3 regions of the Streptomyces sp. NPDC006643 genome follow, and region 1 is predicted to be linked to each of the others. Evidence: riboswitches for the same ligand, from Rfam matches in the RefSeq annotation. Region 1 holds a riboswitch; each other region holds the start of a gene.

The links. Region 1 has a riboswitch for cyclic di-AMP ahead of ACFYNU_RS14210 (C40 family peptidase). Riboswitches for the same ligand answer to the same signal wherever they lie in the genome.
Region 2: linked by a shared signal. The riboswitch ahead of ACFYNU_RS02815 (LysM peptidoglycan-binding domain-containing M23 family metallopeptidase) and the one ahead of ACFYNU_RS14210 (C40 family peptidase) in region 1 are both predicted to bind cyclic di-AMP.
Region 3: linked by a shared signal. The riboswitch ahead of ACFYNU_RS19140 (M23 family metallopeptidase) and the one ahead of ACFYNU_RS14210 (C40 family peptidase) in region 1 are both predicted to bind cyclic di-AMP.

The regions. Positions count from the first base shown of each region.
Region 1 is NZ_JBIAHA010000009.1:48,658-55,655, forward strand. It holds gene bioD (dethiobiotin synthase) at 1-653, opposite strand, end outside; gene ACFYNU_RS14190 (adenosylmethionine--8-amino-7-oxononanoate transaminase) at 655-1,986, opposite strand; gene bioB (biotin synthase BioB) at 1,979-3,139, opposite strand; gene ACFYNU_RS14200 (8-amino-7-oxononanoate synthase) at 3,283-4,518, shown strand; gene ACFYNU_RS14205 (ATP-binding protein) at 4,741-5,190, shown strand; gene ACFYNU_RS14210 (C40 family peptidase) at 5,224-5,694, opposite strand; cyclic di-AMP (ydaO/yuaA leader) riboswitch at 5,698-5,869, opposite strand; gene ACFYNU_RS14215 (hypothetical protein) at 6,200-6,508, opposite strand; gene ACFYNU_RS14220 (ATP-dependent Clp protease proteolytic subunit) at 6,516-6,998, opposite strand, start outside.
Region 2 is NZ_JBIAHA010000002.1:32,986-39,983, forward strand. It holds gene ACFYNU_RS02795 (STM4013/SEN3800 family hydrolase) at 1-26, shown strand, start outside; gene ACFYNU_RS02800 (STM4012 family radical SAM protein) at 23-1,369, shown strand; gene ACFYNU_RS02805 (STM4011 family radical SAM protein) at 1,376-2,230, shown strand; gene ACFYNU_RS02810 (SGNH/GDSL hydrolase family protein) at 2,238-3,056, opposite strand; gene ACFYNU_RS02815 (LysM peptidoglycan-binding domain-containing M23 family metallopeptidase) at 3,219-4,151, opposite strand; cyclic di-AMP (ydaO/yuaA leader) riboswitch at 4,155-4,313, opposite strand; gene ACFYNU_RS02820 (tyrosine-protein phosphatase) at 4,726-5,529, shown strand; gene ACFYNU_RS02825 (DUF6126 family protein) at 5,546-5,767, opposite strand; gene ACFYNU_RS02830 (XRE family transcriptional regulator) at 5,810-6,487, opposite strand; gene ACFYNU_RS02835 (aspartate aminotransferase family protein) at 6,573-6,998, opposite strand, start outside.
Region 3 is NZ_JBIAHA010000013.1:127,686-134,683, reverse strand. It holds gene ACFYNU_RS19160 (nucleotide pyrophosphatase/phosphodiesterase family protein) at 1-509, opposite strand, end outside; gene ACFYNU_RS19155 (DUF5998 family protein) at 509-1,108, opposite strand; gene ACFYNU_RS19150 (GNAT family N-acetyltransferase) at 1,160-4,273, opposite strand; gene ACFYNU_RS19145 (HPr family phosphocarrier protein) at 4,409-4,690, shown strand; gene ACFYNU_RS19140 (M23 family metallopeptidase) at 4,949-5,764, opposite strand; cyclic di-AMP (ydaO/yuaA leader) riboswitch at 5,777-5,945, opposite strand; gene ACFYNU_RS19135 (pitrilysin family protein) at 6,164-6,998, opposite strand, start outside.

The DNA of each region.
Region 1 (6,998 bases):
CACTCGCCCGCACGCGCACGGAACCGCGCCACGGTGAGCGCGCCCGCGCCGTCCGGTACGGCCCCGAGCAGCGGGGCGCCCGCGACCTCCGGCAGATCGGCCAGATTGCAGCGCGCCGCCAGATCCGGCACGGCGGGCCAGCTCCCGATCACCACCCCCAGCGTCGTGAGCCCGCGCGCCCGCAGCGCCTCGGCCGTCAGCGCGGTCGTGTTGAGCGTGCCGAGCCCGGCCGGAGTCACCACCAGCACCGGTGCGGCGAGCAGCCGGGCGGCGTCCGCGAGCGTCCCGCCCTCGGCGTCGAAACGCACCAGCAGTCCGCCCGCGCCCTCGATCAGCACCAGATCGTGCTCGGTCGCCAGTTTCTCGGCCGTCCCGGCGATCTCCTCGGGCCGTACGGGCCGCGCACCGGCCCGTGCGGCGGCCGTCGCGGGCGCCAACGGCTCGGGATAACGGGCCAGTTCGACCGTGGTGACGCCGCCCGCCAGCCGTATCACCTCGTCCACGTCCCCCGGCTCGTCCGGCGCGACACCGGTCTGCGCGGGCTTCAGCACCGCGACGTCGCGGCCCTCGGCCAGCGCCACCGCCGCGACGGCCGCGGTGACGACCGTCTTGCCGATCTCCGTCCCCGTCCCGGAAACGATCACTATCGCCATCTCAGGCCTCCCGCGCCGCCGCCGCCACCGCGCGGCAGATCCTGGCGATGTCGTCGTCACCCGTCACATAGGGCGGCATCGTGTACACGAGGTCGCGGAACGGCCGCAGCCACACACCCTCGCGCACCGCCGCCCGGGTCGCCGCCGCCATGTCCACCTCGCGGTCCAGCTGTACGACGCCGATCGCGCCGAGGACCCGCACATCCTTCACACCGGGCAGCGAGGCCGTGTCGGCGAGGCCGTCGCGCAGCCCCGCCTCGATCCGCCGGACCTCGCCCCGCCAGTCCTGCCCGAGCAGCAGATCGATCGAGGCGCACGCCACGGCCGAGGCCAGGGGGTTGCCCATGAAGGTGGGGCCGTGGGCGAGGACGGGTACGTCGCCGCGCGAGATGCCCGCCGCCACCTCCGAGGTGCACAGTGTCGCCGCCATCGTGAGATAGCCGCCGGTCAGCGCCTTGCCCACACACATCACATCGGGGGAGATGCCCGCGTGCTCCGCCGCGAACAGCGCGCCGGTGCGGCCGAACCCGGTCGCGATCTCGTCGAGGATCAGCAGGACGCCGTATTCGTCGCAGGCCTCGCGCAGCACCCGTACGTAGTCGGGGGAGTGGAAGCGCATACCGCCGGCGCCCTGCACCACCGGCTCCACGATCACGGCGGCCAGCTCGTCGGCGTGGCGGGCGACGAGGGCGCGCAGCCGGTCCGCGTACGTCTCGTCGTACTCCTCGAAGTCGGCCGGCGGCGCGTCCGCGAAGATCTGCCGCGGCAGCACCCCCGACCAGAGCCCGTGCATACCGCCCTCGGGGTCGCACACCGACATGGGCTGCCAGGTGTCCCCGTGGTAACCGCCGCGCCAGGTCAGCAGCCGCCGCTTGGCCGGGCGCCCCAGTGAACGCCAGTACTGGAGGCACATCTTGACGGCCACCTCCACCGACACCGAACCGGAGTCGGCGAGGAAGACATGCCGAAGAGGCTCGGGGGTGATCTCGACGAGCCGGGCGGCCAGCCGGACGGCGGGTTCATGGGTGAGCCCGCCGAACATGACATGGCTCATCCGCGCGAGCTGGCCGTGCGCCGCCTCGTTGAGCACCGGGTGGTTGTAGCCGTGGATCGCCGACCACCAGGACGACATGCCGTCGACCAACTCGCGCTGCCCGTACGCCGGTTCGGCGAGCCGGAGCCGTACGCCCGTGGCGGACTCCACGACCAGCGGGTCGGTGCGGCCGGGCATCGGGCCGTACGGGTGCCAGACATGGGCCCGGTCCAGCGCGAGCAGTTCGCCCGGACCGAGCGCGCCCGGCGCCGGGGCGACCGGCGCGGGGTCGTCAGGCATTGGGCGCGAGGTCGGTACCGGCACCGCGCCGCCGTACGGTCACCAGGTCCGTACGGGCGGACGCCGGATCCGTACGTGCCGGCGCCGTCTCCGTCCCGTCGGACGCGGCACCGTCCGACGGAGCGCACGCGGTGGCGCACCCGCCGCCGACCCGGTGTTCGGGCAGCGTCGTCGTGTCCGCGCCCTCCACCTCGAAGCCGGCGTCCGCGATCATGTCCAGGTCCGCCTTGCCCTCCTGGCCCTCGGTGGTGAGGTAGTCGCCGAGGAAGATCGAGTTGGCCAGGTGCAGCGCGAGCGGCTGGAGCGTCCGCAGATGCACCTCGCGCCCGCCCGCGAGCCTGACCTCCACGTCGGGACAGACGAAGCGCACCATCGCCAGAATGCGCAGCGCCCGCTGCGGCGTCAGATTCCACTCACCGGCCAGCGGTGTGCCCGCCACCGGGATGAGGAAGTTGACCGGCACCGAGTCCGGGTCCAGCGCGCGCAGCGAGAAGACCACGTCCACCAGGTCGGCGTCGCTCTCGCCCATGCCCGCGATCAGCCCGGAGCAGGCCGACAGTCCCGCGCCCTGCGCGTGCCGCACCGTCTCCACCCGGTCCGCGTAGGTGTGGGTGGTGGTGATGTCGCCGTACGTCGCCTCGGACGTGTTGAGGTTGTGGTTGTACGCGTCGGCGCCCGCCGCCTTCAGCCGCTCCGCCTGGCCGTCGGAGAGCAGCCCGAGGCAGGCGCAGACCTCGACGTCGGCGTGCTGTTCCTTGATCGCGCCGATGGTTCGCGACACCCGGTCGACGTCCCGGTCCGTCGGTCCCCGGCCGCTCGCGACCAGACAGACCCGCTTCGCGCCGCCGGCCACTCCCGCGGCGGCGGCCCTGGACGCCTCGTCGGGCTTCAGCCAGGTGTACTTGAGAATCCCGGCCTCCGACCCGAGCCGCTGGGAGCAGTACGAGCAGTCCTCGGGGCAGAGCCCGGACTTCAGATTGACCAGGTAGTTGAGCTTGACCCGCCGCCCGAACCACTGGCGGCGCACCTTCCCGGCCGCGGCCACCACTTCGAGCAGATCGTCGTCGGAGGTCGTCAGCACGGCGAGCGCTTCTTCGCGGGACGGCAACTCGCGCCGAAGGCCCTTCTCCACCAGTGTGTTCAGCAGGTCCATGGCGCCGATCCTGGCTTACGGCGGGCCTCCGGGCCAAGGATGAATCCCACAAGACGGGGGCATTCAGGTGTGTGTATGACCACACCTGGAGCGGGTCCACGGACGGTTAGGGTCTGTGGGCTGCCTACAAAAGGACCCGAGCCGTGCCTACCGATCCGTTTGTGCCGAGCACGCCGAGCGGGCTGTCCACACCGCCGCCGGACCCGTTCGGCTGGATCGACGAGGAGGCGCGCCGGCGTGAACGGTCCGGTCTGGTCCGTACGCTACGGCCCCGCAGCGCCGACTCCGCGCTGCTGGATCTGGCGAGCAACGACTATCTGGGCCTCACCCACCACCCGGTGACGACGGGCGCGGCGGCCGAAGCGGCGCGCCGCTGGGGCGCGGGCGCCACCGGTTCCCGGCTGGTCACCGGCACCACCGCCCTGCACGCCGAACTGGAGCGTGAGCTGGCCGACTTCTGCGGTTTCGAGGCCGCGCTCGTCCTGTCGTCCGGGTACGCCGCGAACCTCGCCGTCCTCACCGCGCTCACCGGACGCGGCTCGCTCGTCGTCTCCGACGCCGCCAACCACGCCTCGATCGTGGACGGTTGCCGGCTCTCGCGCGCCGAGACCGTGGTCGTACCGCACGCGGACCCGGCGGCCGTCGACAAGACACTCGAAGCCCACGAGGGTGTACGGGCCTTGGCCGTCAGCGACTCGGTGTTCTCGGTGGACGGTGACGCGGCGCCCCTCGCACGGCTGGCCGAGGTGTGCCGTACGCGGGGCGCCGCGCTCGTCGTCGACGACGCGCACGGGCTCGGCGTGCTCGGCGACGGCGGCCGTGGCGCCGTCCACGCGGCGGGCCTGGCGGGCGATCCGGGTACGGTCGCCACCGTCACGCTCTCCAAGTCGCTGGGCAGCCAGGGGGGCGCGGTCCTCGGCCCGGCCCGGGTCATCGACCAACTCGTCAACACGGCGCGGTCGTTCATCTTCGACACCGGTCTCGCGCCGGCCGCCGTCGGCGCCGCGCTCGCGAGTCTGCGGCTGCTGCGCGCGGACCCGTCGCTGGCGGTCCGGGCGCGCGCGGTGGCGCACGCGCTGCACCACGGGCTGACCGGGGCCGGGCTGACGGCCGCGCGCCCGGACGCGGCCGTCGTCTCGGTGCGGGCGCCGTCCCCGGCCGCGGCCGTGCGCTGGGCCGCCGACTGCCGGGCGGCGGGTCTGGTGGTGGGCTGCTTCCGGCCGCCGTCGGTGCCGGACGGGATCTCCCGGCTCAGACTCACGGCCCGCGCCGACCTGACGGACCTTCAGGTGCAGAGCGCGCTGGCGACGATCATCGCGACCGCCCCGGCCGGGTCCGCCCCGGCCGGGTCCGCCCCGGACGGGGCCGACGGGGTCTAGCCGCGTCTCGGTCGCCGGGGGCCGAAACTTGAGCCCGTTCAAATACGGTCTCGCGTAGCAGGGTTCACCGCTTAGAGCGACAGAGGGGGCCATATCCCGGCGGATCACCCATACGCCGGGCGTCGTTGGTGGCAGTGTGTCGCGAAGCGCAATCCGGGGACGTACTCGCGGGCATCAGCCATAGGTCGGTCTGCGTCCCGGCGGGAAAGGGACAGCGTCGCCATGGCAGACCATCAGGAAGCATCCGTCACCCTGCCGAGCGTTCCTGCCTCGGTGCCGGAGGCCCGCAGATACGTCGCACGTGTTCTCTCCGAATGGGGGCTGCCGGATGACGCCGACACCGCCGAAACGGTTCGCCTGATCATCTCGGAGCTGGCGACCAACGCCGTGCAGCACACCCTCGGCCGCTCGCCGACCTTCACCATCGACGTCACTCTGGAGCGCGACGAACAGCTGCGCGTCGGAGTCACCGACAGCCATCCGCGATGGCCGCAGCGGCTCCCGGCCGCCGTCCAGCAGGACAACGGCCGCGGCATGGTCATCATCCGGGCGCTGACCGCCGAGTACGGCGGCCGACTGGCCGTCACACCCACCGCGGACGGCGGCAAGACGGTCTGGATCACCCTGCCCTGGACGGCCGGGACCGAGATCGCCCGGACCCAGGAGGAGTAGATCCGGCGCGGGCCGCTCCGGGCCGACGGGGCGTCAGCCGACCCGGCCGTACCAGACGCTTCTGGACCAGATGCGCTGGAGCCGCACCACCTGACCGGACTTCGGCGAATGCCACATCTTGCCGCCGCCGGCGTAGATCCCCACGTGGTAGACGTGGTTCCCGGAGTGGAAGAACACCAGATCGCCCTGCTTGCGGCTGGAGGCCGCGATGTGGCGCGTCCGGTTGTACTGCTGCTGGGCGGTACGTGGGAGCGTCTTGCCGGCCTTCTTGTACGAGAACGCCGTGAGGCCCGAGCAGTCGAACCGGTGCGGACCTGACGCCCCGTACTTGTACGGCGCGCCCTTCTTGGAAGCGGCCACGTTCAGCGCCTTGGCGGCGGCGGGCTGGGCGTGGGCCTCCGACACGGCGCCGGGCGCCAGCATCGTGCCGCCGACGGCGGCGAGGAGGACCGATGCGGTACCGGCCCGGGAGAGCAGCGACGGGACATGCGTCTGCGCGGACATGCGCAACCCTTCGTCAGCCGCCTGTGAAGGATGACCTGTCGGGTTCGGACCGGCGAAGACGCCCGGCCGCGTCAGCGGCTTCACCCCGAGGAGCGGTCCATGGTCGGACCGCCCCGAACTGCTCGGGTCCTCCACTCCTGCCGATCCACTCGTGTCGACCAGGCATCCGGAGCGGCGGCAGGACTCGGCGTCCACCCGGACCGCCCCGCCGAGGTGGCGGGGGCTTGTCGTCCCACGGATCTTGACGCGGCCTCAGCGCGATTCCGAGTTGAAACGGGCTTATGTGACTCTCATCACTTATGGACCATTTGGGTTGGTAGGCCCGATTCGGTGAACGGCTCGCCCGGTCGCTCACGCGCTGTACCTGCGACGCTGCGATCCGTTACGGCCGGACGGCCGATCGCCGCCCGCAAGTTGCCGGCCCGGCCACGGCGGGCGGGTCGATACGCCGAACGGGCAGCCATATGAGGTACGGGCGCGTCGTCCGCCCATGTTCGGCGGCGGATCAAGTCCCGGGTCCGGGCGGCATGGTGACCCGCCCGGCCCTGCGCTCACCGTCAAGGACCCGGAGCGTACGGTCCAGGGTCGGCGTGTGCAGCTCCCGCTCGCCTCTCGCGTGCATCAGCGTCAGCGCGTCGCGCAGTTCGGCGGCGCGGGCCACCAGCGCCTGCGCGGCCCGCAGCGCGCTGTACGTGTCGTCGGCGCGCGCCGGGTTGATCCGGCCGACCAGGTCGACGACCCGGAGATAGCTGTCGACGAACTCGCCCTCGGCGCGGGTCAGTGCGGGCAGCGGCGGCAGTTCCGGCGGCAGCATCGCGGGCTCACCGGGGGGAGTTGACGCCGAGCGACGACCTGCGGTCCTGTGCGACCTGGTCCACCAGGCCGTACTCCCTCGCGCCCGTCGCGTCGAAGATCGTGTCCCGGTCGATGTCGCTGTCGATCCGCTCGGCGCTCCGGCCGGTGTGCCGTACCAGCATGTCCGCCATCAGCGCCCGCAGCCGCAGCAACTCCTCGGCGTGGATGGCGAGATCGGACGGCTGTCCGCGCAGCGGCTCCTCGATTCCCGGCTGCTGGAGGACGACGCGCGCGCCGGGCAGTGCCATCCGCTTGCCCGGCGCCCCGGCGGCGAGCAGCACGGCGGCGGTCGACACTGCCTGGCCGAGACAGGTGGTCGCCACGTCGCAGCCGACGACCTGCATCGTGTCGTAGATGGCGGACATGGCGCTCAGTGAGCCGCCGGGGGAGTTGATGTAGAGCGCGATGTCCTGGTCGGGCGCCGCGTATTCGAGATGCAGCAACTGCGC
Region 2 (6,998 bases), on a different contig from region 1:
TCCTGGAGCCAGGGGCACATCGATGACCAACGCACCACGCCCGTACGAGAGTTACGTCTACGCCTACCCGCACAAGACCGCGTACCGCCCGCTGGCGGAGCGTCCGGCCCTGCGCGATTTGTGGGCCGGTGAACGCAAGGACGCGCTCTCCCTCTATCTGCACATACCGTTCTGCGAGGTCCGCTGCGGCTTCTGCAACCTGTTCACGCGGATCGGCGCGCCCGACGAGCTGACCACGCGCTATCTCGACGCGCTGGACCGGCAGGCGACCGCCGTGGCCGACGCGCTCCACGCGGACGGCGCCGGGGGTCCGTCCGACGGGGTGCGGTTCGCGGCGGCGGCCTTCGGCGGCGGCACACCCACCTTCCTGGAGGCCGGTGAGCTGGAGCGGCTGTGCGACATCGCCGAGAAGCGGATGGGCGCCGACCTGCGGGCCGTCCCCCTCTCCGTGGAGACGTCGCCGTCGACCGCGACGGCCGACCGGCTGTCGGTGCTGGCCGAGCGGGGGGCCACCCGGCTGAGCATCGGCGTACAGAGCTTCGTCGAGGAAGAGGCGAAGGCGGCGGTGCGCCCGCAGCGCCGCTCCGACGTGGAGGCCGCCCTCGGCCGGATCCGGGACGCGCGGATCCCGGTCCTCAACATCGACCTCATCTACGGCATCGACGGCCAGACCCCGGAGTCCTGGCGGTTCTCGCTGGACGCGGCGCTCGCCTGGCGTCCCGAGGAGCTGTATCTCTACCCGCTGTACGCCCGGCCGCTGACCCCGCTCGGGCGGCGCGCGCATCCCAGTGAGGCCGACTGGGACGCGCAGCGGCTCGATCTGTACCGGCGGGGCCGGGACCATCTCCTCGCGCAGGGGTACGAGCAGGTGTCGATGCGGATGTTCCGTCTGCCCGGCGCGCCCCGCGAAGGGGCGAACGACTACGCCTGCCAGACCGACGGCATGATCGGCCTGGGCTGCGGGGCGCGTTCGTACACCTCGGATCTGCACTACTCCTTCGACTACGCGGTCGGGACGCGTGAGATCCGGACGATCATCGACGGGTACACGACCACGGAGGACTTCTCCCGCGCCGAGGTGGGCCGGGCGGTCGACGGTGACGAGGCGCGCCGCCGCCATCTCCTTCAGTCGCTGCTCCAGGCCGAGGGCATGGCGGTGGACTCCTACCGGGAGCGGTTCGGCAGCCGTCCCGCCGACGACTTCCCCGCCGAGCTGGACCGCTTCGCCGGCCTCGGCTGGCTCGACACGGACGCCGGGCCCGGCCTGCTGCGGCTCTCACCCGAGGGTCTGGCGTACTCCGACGCGCTGGGCCCGGCGCTGTTCTCCCCCGCCGTCCGGGCCGCGATGGCCTCCTACGAACTGAAGTGAGCAGCCGTGGACCTGACGATCCTCTACCGGGGCCCGCTCGCCTCCTGCGACTACGACTGTCCCTACTGCCCGTTCGCCAAGCGCCGCGACAGCACGGACCAGTTGCGCGCGGACCGGGCGGCACTGACCCGCTTCACGGCGTGGGCCGCCGAGCGGACGGACGACCGGCTGTCGGTCCTCTTCACTCCGTGGGGCGAGGGTCTGACCCGGTCCTGGTACCGGCGGGCGCTCACCGAGCTCTCCCACCTGCCCCACATCGCGCGGGTCGCCATCCAGACGAATCTCAGCTGCCGTACGGACTGGCTGGCCTCGGCCGACCCGGCGAAGCTGGCCCTGTGGTGCACGTACCACCCGGGCCAGACGCCGTACGACCGTTTCCTCACCAAGTGCCGTGAGCTGAGCGGTGCGGGCATCCGGTTCAGCGTCGGCATCGTCGGCTTCCCCGAGCATCTCGCCGACGCCCGCCGTCTGCGGGCCGACCTGCCCGAGCATGTGTATCTGTGGGTCAACGCGGCGGAGGGGCGCACCTATTCGGACCCGGAGGCCGCCGACTGGACGTCGGTCGACCCGCTGTTCCCGTACAGCCGCCACCCCCACCGTTCGGCGGGTCTGCCGTGCCGCACGGGCGAGTCGGTGATCTCGGTGGACGGCGAAGGCACGGTCCGCCGCTGCCACTTCGTCCCCGCGCCCCTGGGCAATCTGTACGACGGCTCCTACCGCGCGGCCCTGAAGCCCCGTTCGTGCCCGCTGGCGGCCTGCGACTGCCACATCGGCTATGTCCATCTGGAGACGCTGCCGCTGTACGACGTCTTCGCGGGCGGCGTCCTGGAACGGATACCGGCGACGGTCCCGGCCGGCTGACGCGCCGTCAGCGACGCACCAGCGGGAGCAGATCGGGGCGTTTGGCGACGGTGTGGTCGCCCGAGGATTCGCCGCGCAGTCGGCGGCCTATCCAGGGGACCAGGTATTCGCGCGCCCACTGCATGTCGTCACGGCGCAGGTCCATGGGGCGGCGCGGCGGCAGCGGCGGCCACGGCTGGTCGGGGTCGGCGGGGACGGTCAGACCGAGGACCTGGGCGGCGCGCAGGGCCACGCGGGTGTGGCCCTCCGGCGACAGATGCAGTCGGTCGTGGTCCCAGGCGCGCCTGTCCTGCACCGACTTGAGCGACCAGAGGTCCAGGACCGGGCAGTCGTAGCGGTCGGCGATGGAGCGGACGTGCGCGGTGAACGTGGCGATCTTGCCGCGCAGATGGCGCAGCACCGGCACGCCCCGGGTGTCGAATCCGGTGGGGACCATGACGGTGCCGACCGCGCCCGTCAGGTCGGCCAGGGCGCGTTCGAAGCGTTCGGCGACGTCGTCGGGGTCGCTGCCGGGGCGGATGATGTCGTTGCCGCCGGCGCAGAACGTCACCAGATCCGGGGCGAGTTCCTTGGCGCGCGGGATCTGCTCGGCCACGATCTGGTCGAGCAGCCGTCCTCGTACGGCGAGATTGGCGTACCGGAACGAGCCGTGGCCGTGGTCGGTCCTGGCGTTGGTGTCGGCGAGCAGTACGGCGAGCCGGTCGGCCCAGCCGACGTAGATTCCGTCCGGTCCCAGCAGGTCGCCGACGCCCTCGGTGAAGCTGTCACCGATGGCGGCGTACGACCCGAAGGTACTTCTGTTTGTTGGTCTCGAATCGTCAGCCACAGCTGAACATCATTCACCCGCGTATGTGACCTACGCGACCGTAAGGAGGTGTTGACGCCGGTGAGAAAGACCACCGGTCAAAATTCGTTCAAGCCGGAATAAGGCAATGGCCGTTGGCGGGCACCCATGGCGCCGGCCAACGGCCATTCATTCCTGCTGGGTTCAGAGAGAAACGCCGTGCTCGCGCAGGTACGCCAGCGGGTCGACGTCGGAGCCGTAGCTCGGACCGGTGCGGATCTCGAAGTGCAGATGCGGTCCGGTGGAATTGCCGGTCGAGCCGGAGAGGCCTATCCGGTCGCCGCCGCCGACGCTCTGGCCCGCCGAGACCGAGAGCGAGGAGAGGTGGGCGTACTGCGAGTACTGACCGTCGTCGTGCTTGATGACGACCTCGTTGCCGTACGACCCGGCCCAGCCGGCCGACACGACGGTGCCGGGGCCGACCGCCTTGACGGTGGTGCCCGACGAGGCCGCGAAGTCCACGCCGGTGTGGTAGCCGCTGGCCCAGCTGCCGCCGGCCGCGCGGTAGGCGGTGGTGGTGGCCGCGCCGTCGACGGGGGCGGTGTAGCCGGAGGCGTTGCTCTGCGCGGCGGGCTGGTTGGCCGTGGTGGCGGCCTTCGGGGCGGGCTCGGCGGGCGCGGCCTTCCGCGGCTCCGCCTTCTTCGGGGTGGCCTCGGCCTTGCCCTCGGAGGACGCGGTGGTCTTGGCCTTCGCGCCGATGGTGAGCTTGAGGCCCGGGTGGATCAGCGACGGGTCGTCACCGACGGCCTCGCGGTTGTCCGCGTAGAGCTTCTGCCAGCCGCCGCTGACCTTCTGCGTCTCGGCGATCTTGGCGAGGTAGTCGCCCGCGGTGACCGAGTACGTCGTCGCGGTCTTGGCGGTCGCGGCCTGCTGGGCCGTCTGCGGCGCGGCGGAGGGCACGGCGTTCGCGGTCCGCGCGTGCGCCACCGACGGGGCGGCGGCGGTCTGCTCGGCGGCGTGGGCGCCCGTGGCACCGATGAGCGGAATGGCGAGTGCGGCGCCGCCCGTTCCCGCGGCGACCACTCCGCGCGTGATCGGGTTGGTCCTCTGACGGCGGTGCTTACCCTTTGCGGGCATGGCGAATTCCTTCTCCGGCGCCTACGAGGTGAGCTGTCGGGTTCGGGCTGGAGATGCCCGGCCGCGCCGTGACGCGACTTCACCCCAAGCCGTCCGGAAGTCCGGGCCGGCGTCTACCTGGGTCCCCCGCTCCTGCCACACATGGATGAGTGCTGGGTGGATGCGGATTCCGAACGGCGGCAGGATTCGGCGATCCGCTCGGATTGCGGTGACCGTAAGCCGGGTGGGCCGACCCGTACAAGCTGTCGTATTCCCTCGGCAATCCGCCGCCGAATATCGGCCGCCGTAAGCGGTCACCCTGCGTGGATTACGGATCTTCGAATTCCGTGCGACGTCCCAATTCCCTTCCTCGGCGCGGCCACACACCGTCACGGATATGATCTGGCTCACCAGCCGGGGACCATCTGCACCCATCTCGCCCGTGACCAGGGCACGTTAGGCCCAATCACCCAATACGGACAGAAGCCCTTTCGTGCACTGATTTCAGGGGGAACCCATGTCGTAAAGTCGGAGCGCGACAGCGTCGGCGACGAGCGCCGACCGCAGACGCGGAGGAGCTCACGTGACGCACGAGGTGCCGCAGCAGGTCCCGCCGGCCGAGCCCGAACTGGCAGGTGTCCGCAACTTCCGCGACGTGGGCGGTCTGCCGACCGTCGACGGGCGGCGCGTACGGTACGGACGGCTCTACCGCAGCGGTCACCTCGCGCACGCCACCGCCGAGGACGCGGCGTTCCTGACGTCGCTGGGGCTGCACACGGTCTTCGACTTCCGTAACGCGGCCGACCAGAAGCTCGACGGCCTGGACGTCGAGCTGCCCGGCGTACGGAACGTGAACATTCCGCTCACCGATCCGGCCGACGGGACCGAGTTCTGGAAGATGGTCCGCGACGGCGACCTCGACCAGCTGCGGTCGATCCTCGGCGACGGCAAGGGCGTGGCCCGGATGTCCGCCTCGTACCGTTCGATCATCCTGGACCGCACCGCCGAGCACCGTCAGGTGCTGCACGCCCTGGCCGAGGAGAGCCTGCCCGCCCTGATGCACTGCGCGGCGGGCAAGGACCGGGCCGGTCTCTCCATCGCCGTGTCGCTGCTCGCCGTGGGCGTGGAGAAGGAGGCGATCGAGGCCGACTATCTGAAGTCGAACGATCCGCACCGCCGGTATCTGGTACGCCGCAGCGACCCGTCGCCCGGCGGGACTTCACCGGAGGTGATGGAGCTGCTGGCCCCGCTCTTCGACGCGCGCGCCGTGTATCTGGAGACGGCGTTCACGACGATGGAGGAGACGTGGGGCAGCGTCGACCGCTATCTCGTGGACGGCCTGGGGCTGACGGACGAGACGCGCGAACGGCTGCGGACGCGTCTCGTCGACGAAGGCTGAGACTGAGCGCCGGGGGCTACTTGGCGCCCGCCTCGAAGAGCAGCCAGAGGAAACCGGCGACGGCGTGGCCGGCCACGAGGTAGATGAAGAGCCGGATGGCGAGACCGCGCGGGAAGTTGCTCTCCTCGTCCATGACGGACGACGTAGCGGGCGCCGCCTCGGGCACGACCGGCGGCGCCGCCCCGGGGGCAACCGCGGGCGACGGGTCCTGGACCTGCTCCGGTGAGTTCTCGGGCACGGCGATGACTCCTCTGGTCGGCTGGGCGAAGGTGATGACGGGTCAGCGGCGGTGGGCCCCGCCCGGCAGACACAGCTCCGCGATCGGGCTGGTCAGCAGGGTGTGTACGAACAGCAGCTCGGCGCCGCCGGGTCCGGCCGCCGCGAGGCGGTGCGGTGTCATGGAGTCGAAGTGGGCGCTGTCCCCCGGATCGAGCACATGGACGGCGTCCCCGAGGCCCAGCCGCAGCCGCCCCTCAAGGACATGGATCCACTCCTCGCCCGGGTGTACGCGTACGAGGTCGCCCTGCGCCCCGTAGGGCACCGTGACCCGCAGCGGCTGCATCGCCCGGCCGGACGAGCTGCCGGCCTGGCGGTAGATCCAGCCGTCGGCCTCGACGGGTTCCGCCCGTGCCGCGCGGATGACGGGATCGCGCTCGGGCGGCTCCTCGCCGAGCAGCTCGGAGACCGTCGTACCGTAGACGCGGGCCAGACCGAGCAGCATCGGCAGCGACGGCTGGCGCCGGCCGGTCTCCAGCCGGGAGAGATGGGCCGGGGAGAGCCCGGCCCGCGCGGCGGCGGCCTCCAGGGTGAGGGCCCGGCCGCGTCGCAGCTCACGCAGCCGGGGCGCGACGTCCGGCAGCTCCTCCGCCGTGGAGCCGACGGAGCCTGTGGCATCCGTGGGATCCTTGGCGTCGGCCTCGGTGGTGGGGTGCTCGGGCGCGGTCGCGGGGTGGTTCATGCCTCCATTGCGCCAGGATTTTTCCTCTGAGGCAAGTTTCTTGCCTCAGAGGTAAAACGACCTTCCCGTCCCGACGCCCCGGCGCTCACCGGTTGGCGATGGCCTGCTTCATCAGCGTCCTGCCGAAGTCCCACATCAGCCCGCCGCCACCGTGCGCGTCGTCCATCACGGCCGTGAACGCCGTCACGAAGCGGTCGACCTCCGGCTCCCCGATGGTCAGCGGCGGGATCAGTTTGATCACTTCCAGATGATCCCCGGAGACCTGGGTGAGGATGCGGTGCTTCCGCAGCAGCGGCACCACGACCATCTGCGCGAAGAGCCCCTTCCTGGCCTTCTGGAGCATCGCCCACCGGCCGCGCAGCCCGATCGACGTCGGCCGCCCGAACTCGATGCCGATCATCAGCCCCCGGCCGCGCACCTCGCTCAGCAGCTCGTACCGGTCGACCAGCGCGGCGAGCCGCGACCGCAGCAGATCACCGGTCACGCGGGCGTTGGCGACGATCTGCTCGTC
Region 3 (6,998 bases), on a different contig from region 1:
TGGATCCCGGCGGCGTCGGCGAGTTGGAAGCAGGTGGGATGCGGCTGCCACACGTGCGGGTCGGTCCAGGGGCGCCAGCGGAGCTGGTTCATCAGCGCGCCGGTCGCGGGGTCGCGCACGGTGTAGCCGGGCAGGCCGTGGGCGCACGGCGGCAGGCCCGTACCGAACGAGGCGAGGGAGGTCGCGGTGGTGGCCGGGAAACCGACGGTGATCGGCCGGCCGGTGCCGCCGCGCGACGTGGCCAGCAGCGACGTCAGATACGGGGCCTCGTCGGGGTGGTCCTTGATCTGCTGCCAGCCGAGGCCGTCGATCAGGAAGACGCAGTTGCGGTCGGCGGGGGTGAGTTCGGGGATGACGCCGCCCGGGACGGTGACACCCTGGCCGGTGACGAGCGTGGGCAGCAGATCGGCGAGCGAGCCGCCGCCGTACTCGGGGACGGGCGCGGTGTCCAGCGCGAGCGGGACCGGGTCCTGCCAGGCGGCGGGCTGGGCGGCGCGGCCGGCGGCCATCAACGGCCGGTCGACGACGCGGCGGCCGTGGTGGCTTCCGAGAGCGACTGGGCGAAGACGAGCGTCTGCCGTACGGTGTCGGGCCCGTCACCCGCCTCGCTGACGCGCAGGCTGAGGTCGTCGGCGGTGGAGTTGCCGGTGTAGCCGTGGTCGGCCTCGCAGTTGGGGTCGCCGCAGGCGGCGGGCTCCAGATCGATACGGGCGACCGCGCCCCAGCCGATGGTCAGGACGACTTCGCGGGGCAGCGTGCCGGGGGTGTACGACTCGGGATTCGCGACGACACGGCTGACCACGACGGACGAGATCCGGTCCAGCTTGACGGACTCGGTGGAGGTGGTGGCGTACGGCGTCGGCGAACTGGTGTCGGCGGCCTGCTCGTCGGTGTGGCTGACGATGAAGCGGCGGGCGGTGAGGACGAGGACGGTGACATGCCGGCGGACCTCGTTGGAGTCGAACGTCGTCTCCTGATGGACCAGATACGAGGCGATCGGCTCGCCACCGACAGCGGCCTCCACCGCTTCGGCCACGAGAGCCGGGTAGTAGCCACTGCGCTCGATAGCCGTGCGCAGCCCCTGGGTCGTCGTACCGGTCTTCGCCATGGACCCCATCCTACGGTGGCGGGATGTATGGCCAGGACCGTACGGACCCCGTCAGTAGCTGGGCAGGCGGCGGGGGCCGAGGTCGTCGCGGGACGGCGGCGGGGCGAGCCGGACGCTCGCGCCGAGCACGGAGAGACCCCGCGCGGCGACCACCACCGGTTCGAGCGCCACGGAGACGATCTCCGGGTGGTCGTCGACGAGCCGGGACACCCGGAGCAGCAGCTCTTCGAGGGCGGCGGTGTCGACGGGCGCGGAGCCGCGCCAGCCGAAGAGGAGGGGCGCGGTGCGGATGGACCGGAGCAGTTCGGCGGCCTCGCGGTCGGTGACGGGGACGAGCCGGTGCGCCAGATCGCCCAGCAGTTCGGAGGCCACGCCCGCCAGCCCGAACGACAGCACGGCGCCGGCGGCCGGGTCGATGACGGCGCGCACGACGGTGTCCACCCCGCGCGGTGCCATCGCCTGGACGACGGGCCGCAGCTCGGCGGGCTCACCGAGGAGGTCGGTCAGCTCGCGGTACGCCGACCGCAGCTGCGCCTCGTCGGCGAGATCGAGCCGTACGCCGCCGAGGTCGGCCCGGTGGCGCAGATGCGGCGCGGTGGTCTTGAGCGCGACGGGGTAGCCGAGCCGCGCGGCGGCCTCGACGGCGCCGTCGGGTCCGGGCGCGGGCAGGGTGGGCCGTACGGCGATCCCGTACCGCCCGAGCAGCTCGCGGGTGTCGTCGTCCCCGAGGGCCGCGCCGCGCGGGTCGGCCGGCGCGTCGCCGAGCAGCCGGTCGATGAGGGCGGCGGCTCCGCTCTCGTCGATGTCGTCGTACTCGGGCACCTTCCCGGGCTCGGCGGCCTGCCGCCGCCACTGCGCATAGGTAACGGCCTGCCCAAGCGCCCGCACGGCACGCTCGGCGGCGGGGTAGGCGGGGATCCGGCCGGGGGTGGGGGTGGCGGCCGATGCGGGGCCGGGGCCGACGCTGGGCGATGTGTGCGGACCGCCGGGGGCGGGGGTGGCAACCCCGGACACCGGGCCGCGCTCGCCGGCACCGCGGGCGAGGTCGGGGGTGGCGCCGGATGCCGGCACGGGCGCGGGCCGATCGGCCGAGACCTCGGTGTCACCACCCGCGCCCGGACCCTCGGCGCCGGCACCGGCAGCCGGGCCGTCAGGCGCGGGGGCGGCAGGCGCGGGGGCGGCAGGCTGCGGCGACGAGTTCGGGCCCCCGGAGTCGCTCGGCGCGGGCGGCGCGGGCGGCGTCGTACGGTGCGGAGCAGCGGGGACGGGGCCGGGCGGGCCCGGTGGCTCGTCCCGGGGCGGGGCCGTCGTCGTCGCCGCCGAGAGTGCCTTCGCCAGGCCGCCGATCTCGACGTGGACCACCGCCACCGGTTTGGCCGGGGACGCCGAGGCCGCCTCGCGCAGCGCCGTCGCCAGGACCTCGCCGTCGCCCGATTCCCTCGTGCCGTTCTCGTTCACCCAGGGGATCGCCGTGACCACGACCGCGTCGCAGCCGGGGTCCGCCAGCGCCGTCGCCAGCGCCGTACGGAAGTCCTCCGGGCGGGCCGCCGTCGTGAGGTCGAGCGGGGGCAGCGGGCGCAGGCCCTCCGTCAGGCAGGCGTCGTACGTGAGGAGGCCGAGCGACTCGGAGTTGCCGAGGATCGCCACGTGCGGGCCCGCCGGGAGGGGCTGGGTCGAGAGCAGGAGACCGGCGTCCACCAGTTCCGTGACGGTGTCCACGCGGATCACCCCGGCCTGGCTGAGCAGCGCGGAGACCGTCGCGTCCGGGATGCGGGTGACCGGCACCGCGTGCCCCGGCGGCGCGCTGCCGCTGTGCCGCGCGCCTTTCGCGACGACGACCGGCTTGACCGCCCCCGTACGCCGCGCCAGACGCGTGAACTTCCGCGGGTTGCCGATCGATTCGAGGTACAGCAGCACGACGTCGGTGTCCGGGTCGTCGTGCCAGTACTGGAGGAAGTCGTTGCCGGAGACGTCCGCGCGGTTGCCCGCCGAGATGAACGTGGACAGTCCCGCGCCGCGCCGTACCAGTCCCGCGAGCAGCGCGATGCCGATCGCGCCCGACTGGGTGAAGAGGCCGATCCGTCCCCGGTCGGGCGGCTCGGGCGCGAGGGAGGCGTTGAGCCGGACCGGTGGCGCGGTGTTGATGACGCCGAACGCGTTGGGGCCGATGACCCGCATCCCGTACGACCGGGCCTGCCGCACCAGTTCGCGCTGCCGCTCCCGCCCGGCGGGCCCGCTCTCGGCGTATCCGGCGGACAGCACCACCAGGCCCTGGACGCCGTGTTCGCCGCAGTCGGCGACGACGTCGGGCACCCGCTCGGCGGGGACGGCGACGACCGCGAGGTCGACGGGCTCCTCGATCTCCGCGAGGGAGCGGACGGCCGGGACGCCGTCGATCTCGGCGAGTTCCGGGGGCAGGGCCAGGTTCACCGCGTACGTACGGCCCGTGAAGCCGCCGTCCAGAAGGTTGCGCAGGACGGCGCGGCCCACGCCGCCCGCCGTGCGGCCGGCGCCGACGACGGCCACGGACGACGGACCGAGGAGCCGCTGCACGGAGCGCGCCTCGGCGCGCTGTTCGCGGCCCCGCTGGACGGCGAGCGACTCGGCGGTCGGTTCGAGGTCGAGGACGAGACGGACCGAGCCGTCCTCGAAGTTGCGTTTCTGGGTGAACCCGGCGTCCCGGAACACCTTGATCATCTTGTTGTTGGCGGGCAGCACCTCCGCCGCGAAGCGCCTGATCCCGCGCTCGCGGGCCACCGCGGCGATGTGTTCGAGGAGCGCGGAGGCGATCCCGCGCCCCTGGTGCGCGTCCTGGACGAGGAACGCGACCTCCGCCTCGTCGGCCGGCGCCGACGCGGGCATGCCCCGGCTGTCGATGCGGTCGTAGCGGACGGTGGCGACGAACTCGCCGCCGACGGTCACCGCGAGGCCCACCCGGTCCACGTAGTCGTGGTGGGTGAACCGGTAGACGTCCTTGTCGGAGAGCCGGGGGTAGGGCGCGAAGAAGCGGTAGTACTTCGACTCGTCCGAGACCTGTTCGTAGAAGCTGACCAGCCGCTCGGCGTCATCGGTGGTGATGGGCCGCACGCGCGCGGTGCCCCCGTCGCGCAGGACCACGTCTGCTTCCCAGTGAGCGGGGTACGCGTGCTGCGACGGCGGCGTCATGGGGAGAGCCTACGGCGCGCACACCGGTAGCGTCGGCTGCCCGGCCGGGGCAGGCTGGGGGGTGCCGCACCGGTCCGTTACGGGGCACATGAGACACTGGTCTAGACAACAACTGTGACATTGAAGGGCAACACCATGGCTGAGCGCCGCGTCAACGTCGGCTGGGCCGAGGGCCTGCACGCCCGTCCCGCCTCCATCTTCGTCCGCGCCGCCACGGCCTCCGGCGTTCCGGTGACGATCGCCAAGGCGGACGGCAGCCCGGTCAACGCGGCGTCGATGCTCGCCGTGCTGGGACTGGGCGCGCAGGGCGGCGACGAGGTCGTCCTGTTCTCCGACGCGGACGGCGCCGAGGTCGCGCTTGACCGGCTGGCGAAGCTGGTCGCGGAGGGCCTGGACGAGCTTCCCGAGACCGTCTGAGGCACCGCGTACGCACGACGAAGGCCCCGGCGGGACCGCCGCCGGGGCCTTCGTCGTACGCGGACACCCGCCGGACCCGCCCTAGGGCGGGTCCGCAAAGTCCCGCCTGGCCCGCGGCGCCTGGCACGGCGCCTCGCGGCGTTGTCGGAGTCGGCCGAGTACGCCCGGTACGAGGCCGATCCTCCGCCTTGCGACGCACCGCACCAGCCGCCGCGCGCCCCGCCCTGCGGGCGGACGACGCTACTTCCCGGACCCGCCCTAGACAGCCACCCCGTGCCCGCGCAGATACGCGACCGGGTCGATGTCGGAGCCGTACTCCTCGCTCGTGCGCGCCTCGAAGTGCAGGTGCGGGCCGGTCGAGTTGCCGGTCGAGCCCGAGAGGCCGATCGGTGCGCCCGGCGTGACGCCCTGGCCGACGGAGACGCCGATCGAGGAGAGGTGGCCGTACTGGGTGTACGTGCCGTCGTTCATACGGATCACGACGTTGTTGCCGTACGCGCCGCCCCAGCCGGCCTCGACGACGGTGCCCGCGCCGACAGCCACGACCGAAGTGCCGGACGCCGCGCGGAAGTCGACGCCGGAGTGGCTGCCGGAGGACCAGAGCGAGCCGCCCGTCCGGTAACCGGTGGTGACCGGTGAGCCCGCGACCGGGAGCTGGAAGGAGCCGAGGCGCTCGCGCTCCGCGGCCCGTGCCGCGCGCTCCTCGGCCTCGCGTGCCTCCTTGGCGCGGGCCTCCGCCTTGCGCTTCGCCTCGGCCTTGGCGCGGGCGGCGGCCTTGGCCTCCGCCTTCGCCTGTGCCTTCGCCGCCGCGGCCTTCCGGGCGGCCAGGTGCTGCGCGTCGGCCTGGGCGTCGATCGTCGCGGCGAGCGAGTCGTCGATGACGATGGCGGGGGCCGGGGCGGCGGGGGCGGTGTCCGGTGCGACGGCCGCCTCCGTGTCGGCGGCGAGCGCCGGGGATCCGAGGGTGCCGATGACACCGGCCGCTGTGAGAGTCGCGACTCCGGCGAGGTTCGCGCCGCGGCGCGTCAGTCGGCTCGGGGCACGGTGCTTCCCGGTGGCACGGGTGAACGCCATGAAGTGGCTGGTCCTTTCCTTCCTTCTCGCCTACCGGGTTAGCTGACGGGTTCGGAGCAGGAAGGTCTCCTACGGGCTCCTCCGCGGTGTGCGCGAAGGCCCCCGATTCACCCCAGGGACACGAGAGTGGGTCCCCGGCTCCCCAGGCTCGCGCCTGACGGGGACTCGGCGATGGCTGTTCGGTGCCGCGGTCGCGGCGGGCTCTGGCGAACAGCCGGACCGACGCTAAAGGGGTCATCTTTCAATCACCAAACGGACAGGCCGTTTTGTAGCGCACGCCACAGAGCATTCGGGCAACCTCCTGATGAATGCGGACATAGCGGGGAACCCCGGTGACAGTTTCATCACCGGGGTTCCCTTTGTCCGCCGCGCGGAGCTGCCGTACAGGCGCCGTCGGCCTCAGCCGGTGACGACCTTCACCTCGCCGATGTTCAGGGCCTCGATGGGCTCCCGGATCACCGACGCGTCCCCGACGAGCACCGTGACCAGCCGGTCGACGGGGAACGCGCTGACGACGGCGGCCGTCGACTCGACCGTGCCGGTCTCGGCCAGCCGCTCGTACAGCCGGGCCTGGAAGTCGTCCGGGAGGTGCTGCTCGACCTGGTCGGCGAGGGTGTCAGCGACGGACGCGGCCGTCTCGTACTTCAGCGGCGCGACGCCGACCAGATTCTGCACGGCCGTCTCACGCTCGGCGTCCGTCAGCCCTTCGGCCGCGAGCGTACGCAGCACCTTCCACAGGTCGTCCAGCGCGGGCCCGGTCGACTCGGTGTCGACGGAGCCGCTGATGGCGAGCATGGAGGCACCCGTGCCCTGCGGGTCGGAGCGCAGCACCTGCGCGAAGGCCCGCACGCCGTACGTGTAGCCCTTCTCCTCGCGCAGCACCCGGTCGAGCCGGGAGGTGAGCGTGCCGCCCAGGCAGTACGTGCCGAGCACCTGGGCCGGCCAGACCCGGTCGTGCCGGTCGGGGCCGACGCGGCCGATCAGGAGCTGGGTCTGTACGGCTCCGGGCCGGTCGACGATCACCACACGGCCGGTGTCGTCCGCGGTGACCGGCGGCACGGGGCGCGGCTCGGAGGTGTCGCCCGTCCAGTCGCCGAGGGTCTCGGCGAGCAGGGCGTCGACGTCGACGCCGGTGAGGTCGCCGACGATCACCGCGGTGGCGGTGGCGGGGCGGACATGCGCGTCGTAGAACGCGCGGACACCCTTGGCGTCGATCCGTCCGACGGTCTCCTCG